Regions from separate parts of the Blastococcus sp. SYSU DS0616 genome, predicted to be linked through region 2. Evidence: riboswitches for the same ligand, from Rfam matches in the RefSeq annotation. Region 2 holds a riboswitch; the other holds the start of a gene.

Region 1 (2,376 bases), on a different contig from region 2:
GTCGCGCACCTGGACGGCGGTGACCCCACCGGCCACCGCCGCGCGGACCACGTCGGCCACCGACCGTGGCCGGCACAGCTCCGTGTCGGTGACCAGGTAGAGCGTCGGGTCGAACGCCGGTCGCATCAGTCGCTCCGCACGTCCGCGCCCGCGAGGTCGTCGGGGCCGACGGCGTCCAGGGCGTCGAGCCAGGCGGGCGCGAACGTGCCGGGCCCCGTGGCGGTCTCGGCGGCCCGCTCCGCGGCGAGCGCGACGTGCGCGTGCCCTGCCACCGCACCGGTCAGGGCGTCGCCGGTCGCGGCGACGTAGGCCGCCACCAGGGCGCCGAGCGCGCACCCGGCACCCGTGGTGCGGGTCAGCAGCGGTGAGCCGCCGCCCACCCGGATGGTCCGCGCGCCGTCGGTGATCAGGTCCACCGCGCCGCTGACGGCCACCACACCCCCGGTGCGTGCCGCGAGCTGTGCGGCGGCGGTCGCCGCGTCATCGGCGCCGGCGGTGCTGTCGACCCCGCGGCCGCCGGCGCCGGCGCCGGCCAGCGCCATGACCTCCGAGGCGTTGCCGCGCACCACGACCGGCGAGAGCTCGACCAGCTCGCCGGCGAGCGCCGTGCGGTAGGCCAGCGGACCCACGGCCACCGGGTCGAGCACCCAGGGGGTGCCCGCCGCGCCGGCCGAGCGGGCGGCCAGCCGCATCGCCGCGGCGGTGCGCTGGTGCACGGTGCCCACGTTGACCAGGACGGCGGAGGCGACGGCGGCGAAGTCCTCGGCCTCCTCCGGGGCGTCGACCATCGCCGGCGCCGCGCCGACGGCCAGCAGGGCATTGGCGGTGAGCGTCTGCACCACCGTGTTGGTCAGGCAGTGGACGAGCGGTGCGTTCTCGCGCAGCGCCGCGCGGGCGGCGCGCAGGTCGACGACTTCCACAGCATCGGACATGCCGGTGACATCCCTTCGCCAGTGCGAACTGGAGCAGGTTCGACGGGTGTGTTCTCAGTCCCGGGCGGGACACCCCGTGCCACGTACGGGCTCGAACCTAGCGCAGCGGGCCGGGGGCCGTCACCACCGACCTCGTCGACGGACGGGCGGGTGCCCTACGGTCGGCCCGTGGACCACCACCTCGCCCAGGTCAACGTCTCCCGCCTGCTCGCCCCGCTCGACAGCCCCGTGCTGGCCGATTTCATGGCCGCCCTGGACGAGGTCAACGCCGAGGCCGACCGGGCGCCCGGATTCGTCTGGCGGCTGCAGACCGAGGACGGCAACGCCACCTCGGTGCAGGCGTTCGGCTGGGACGCCGCCGGCAGCCACGGCGTGATCGTGAACCTCACCGTCTGGCGGGACGTCGAGTCGCTGGCCGCCTACGTCTTCGGCGGGCGGCACGTGCAGATCATGCGGCGGCGCCGGGAGTGGTTCTCCCGCGCCGCCGAGGCGACGCCCGCGCTGTGGTGGATCCCGGCGGGCACCCTGCCGACCACCGACGACGCGGAGGCGCGCATCCGGCACCTGCGAGCGCACGGCCCGACCCCCGAGGCGTTCACCTTCCGCACGCACTTCCCGCCGCTGGAGGGAGCCGTGGCGCCGTCGTCGGACGACTGGCTCTGCCCGGCATGAGGCTGCTGCTCACCTCCGCCGGCCTCTGCGACCCGACGCTGGTCGCGGCGACGGAGGAGCTGGCCGGACGCCCGCTGAGCGGGCTGCGGGCCGCCGTCGTCCCCACGGCGGCCAACGTCATCGCGGGCGACAAGGGCTGGCTGATCGCCGACTTCGTGAACTTGCAGCGCGCCGGGTTCGCCGAGGTCGACATCGTCGACGTCTCGGCGCTGGAGGCCGAGGTGTGGGAGTCGCGACTGGAGGCGGCCGACGTCCTGGTGCTCACCGGTGGGGACACCACGCACCTGCTGCGGTGGCTGCGCCGCTCGGGCCTGGCCGACCGGCTGCCCGATCTGCTCGGTGAGCGGCTGCTGATCGGGATCAGCGCCGGCAGCATGGTGCTCGGGCCGCACCTCGCGCTGAGCCAGTCGGAGCAGCCGCGACCGGAGGACACCGTGGGCCTCGGCCTGGTCGACGTCCTGGTCGTGCCGCACCTGGGCTCGCCGTACTTCCCGAACGCGTCGGAGGAGGCCCTCCGGGAAGCGGCGCGCGACCTGGGGCACCGCGTGTTCGGGCTGGCGGACGGCACCGCGCTGGCCGTCGACGGCGACCGCGTGGCGGTCGTCGGCGCGGGTCCGCACCTGGAGCTCGAGCCGGCCGCGTCGCGATGAGCGCAGCCGCCACGGAGCCCGCCCGCGCGGTGTGTCGCGGTCTGCCGGATCGGGTCGGTGGTGGTCCCTTGCCCGCTCGTCGGTCGCCCGCCACGCTGGGCGGATGGTGCAGAGCGGAACGA
Region 2 (2,376 bases):
CTGGAAGACCGTGCCGACCCGTTGACGGCGGCGGTCGGGCGGCCCGCCGTCGACGGTGATCTCCCCCTCGACGTCACCGCTCTCCGGTTCCAGCAGCCCGCCGAGCGCGCGCAGCAGCGTGGACTTGCCGGCGCCCGAACGGCCGGTGAGCAGCACCCGCTCGCCGGGGGCGATGCGCAGGTCGACGTCCCGCACCGCCCAGGCCCGCCGGGTGGTGTGCCGGAAGCCCCACCCGTCCAGCCGGACGGCGGCCGGGCCCGTGGCCCCGGACGTCGTCAGACCCGCGTGCGACCGGAGGCGAACGACGACAGCGCGCCGCTCGCGGCCAGTGCGCGGGCCAGCAGCACGCTGCCGATCCCGGCGACGACCGCCGTGCTGCCCACGACGAGCGCGACGTAGGTCGTCTTCCAGCCCGCCGACCAGTCCGGGTAGTAGTAGACGAGGTCGAGGACGGCGGCGGTCGCACCGGTGAGGACGGCGGCCAGCAGCGCGGGCGCCCAGCCGAAGCGGCGGTAGCGGAAGGCGGCGAAGCCGGCGTCGCCGGCCAGGCCCTGCAGCAGGCCGTAGACGATCGTCGTCGTCCCCCAGGCGGAGCCGAGCAGCGCGGAGACGATCGCGGCGACCAGCTCGGCGAACAGGCCGGCGCCGGGCTTGCGGACGATCAGCGGGGCGAGCACCGCGGGGATCAGCCAGACGCCGTACATGAACGCCTGGGCGGGCGGGAAGGCGGCGAACGCCGTCCCCGTGCCGGCCCAGAGCAGGCCCCACGCCCAGAAGACGACGCCGAAGGCGGCGCCGAGGACGGCGGTGACGACGATGTCGACGGTGCGCCAGCGGTTGCTGCGCTCCCGGGCGGGCGCAGCGTTCGACGAACGGACGGCCGGATCGGCCATGTCTCTTCCTCCAGGCTCCCTGCGCCGGCATGACCCGGATCAGGTTCGAGGGTCTGCGGTGTCCCGCACTCTCAGCGCCGAAGCGCTCCCCTGCTGCGAATGTGTGTGTTCGGTTGTGCCGCCAGACTAGCCCGGCCACGGTGGGGACGGAGCCTGCGGCCGGGCGCCGGGTCCCGGGCGGCTGACCGGGGGCATCGCCTCGAGGTACGCGGCCGCGCGCCCCGGGTCGCGCATCAGCGGGCCCATCACGGCGACCCCGTGCGCCCCTGCGGCCAGGAGCGAGGGCACGTGCTCGGGGAGGACCCCACCGAGCGCGAGCGCCGGCGGTGCCCCTGGCACGAGGATCGCGCGCAGGCCCTCGGGCCCCAGCGCGGGGCCGTAGCCGGGCTTGGACGGGGTGGGGAAGACCGGCGAGACGGTGACGTAGTCGCATCCCTCGGCGCGGGCGGCCGCCACCTCGGCCGCGGAGTGGCACGACCGGCCGACGACCGGCGGGCGGGGTGCGGGGAACGGCTCGCTCGCCGAGAGGTGGACCGCCCCGGTGGCGCCGGGCGCACCGGCGCGCAGCAGCACGCCGCCCACCGACGCGATCACGGGCGCCAGCTCCGCGGCCAGCAGGTCCCGCTCGGCAGCGGGCAGGTCCTTCTCCCGGAGCACCACCGCGCGCGCTCCGGCCTCGACCGCTGCCGCGACCACGTCCACCAGCGGCCGGTCGCACTGGGTGCGGTCGGTGAGCACCAGGAGGCGGGGCGGCGTCACAGCTCGGGCAGCCCCTGCATCGACGTGGAGGCCTCGGCGTGCCAGCGCCGCGGGATGCGCCCGGCCCCCCGGGCGAGCCTGCCGGCCTCCACCCCGTGGCGCATCGCCAGGGCCATCCGCTCCGGTTCCCGCGCCCGGGTGACGGCGGAGGCGAGCAGGACGGCGTCGCAGCCCAGCTCCATCGCGAGCGTCGCGTCCGACGCCGTCCCGATGCCCGCGTCCAGCACCACCGGGACGTCGACCGCCTCGCGGAGGAGCGCGATGTTGTGCGGGTTGCGGATGCCCAGGCCGCTGCCGATCGGCGAGCCCAGCGGCATGACGGCCGCGCACCCGATGTCGGCCAGCCGGCGCCCGAGGATCGGGTCGTCCGTGGTGTACGCCAGCACGGTGAACCCGTCGGCGACGAGCTCCTCGGCCGCCTCGAACAGCTCGATCGGGTCGGGGAGCAGCGTGTGCTCGTCGCCGATGACCTCCAGCTTCACCCAGGAGGTGTCGAACGCCTCGCGGGCCAGCCGGGCGGTCAGGACCGCTTCCCGGGCGGTCCGGCACCCGGCCGTGTTGGGCAGCAGCCGCACCCCGCACCGGTCCAGCACCTCGAGCATCGCCGCACTGCTGGAGGCCTCCACCCGGCGCAGTGCCACCGTCACCAGCTCGGTGCCGGAGGCCACGACGGCCCGCTCCAGCGACTCGAGACTGGGCGCCCCGCCGGTGCCCAGCAGCAGCC

What was found. Region 2 has a riboswitch for thiamine pyrophosphate ahead of ACI79K_RS18640 (ECF transporter S component). Riboswitches for the same ligand answer to the same signal wherever they lie in the genome.
Region 1: another riboswitch for thiamine pyrophosphate. It lies ahead of thiM (hydroxyethylthiazole kinase); the one in region 2 lies ahead of ACI79K_RS18640 (ECF transporter S component).

Annotation. Positions count from the first base shown of each region.
Region 1 covers NZ_JBJHAJ010000025.1:29,451-31,826, forward strand. The annotation lists gene thiE (thiamine phosphate synthase) at 1-126, opposite strand, end outside; gene thiM (hydroxyethylthiazole kinase) at 126-932, opposite strand; TPP riboswitch at 926-1,019, opposite strand; gene ACI79K_RS16735 (DUF3291 domain-containing protein) at 1,101-1,604, shown strand; gene ACI79K_RS16740 (Type 1 glutamine amidotransferase-like domain-containing protein) at 1,601-2,254, shown strand; gene ACI79K_RS16745 (hypothetical protein) at 2,358-2,376, shown strand, end outside.
Region 2 covers NZ_JBJHAJ010000032.1:38,586-40,961, reverse strand. The annotation lists gene ACI79K_RS18645 (ABC transporter ATP-binding protein) at 1-195, opposite strand, end outside; gene ACI79K_RS18640 (ECF transporter S component) at 276-893, opposite strand; TPP riboswitch at 892-995, opposite strand; gene ACI79K_RS18635 (thiamine phosphate synthase) at 1,020-1,652, opposite strand; gene ACI79K_RS18630 (thiazole synthase) at 1,649-2,376, opposite strand, start outside.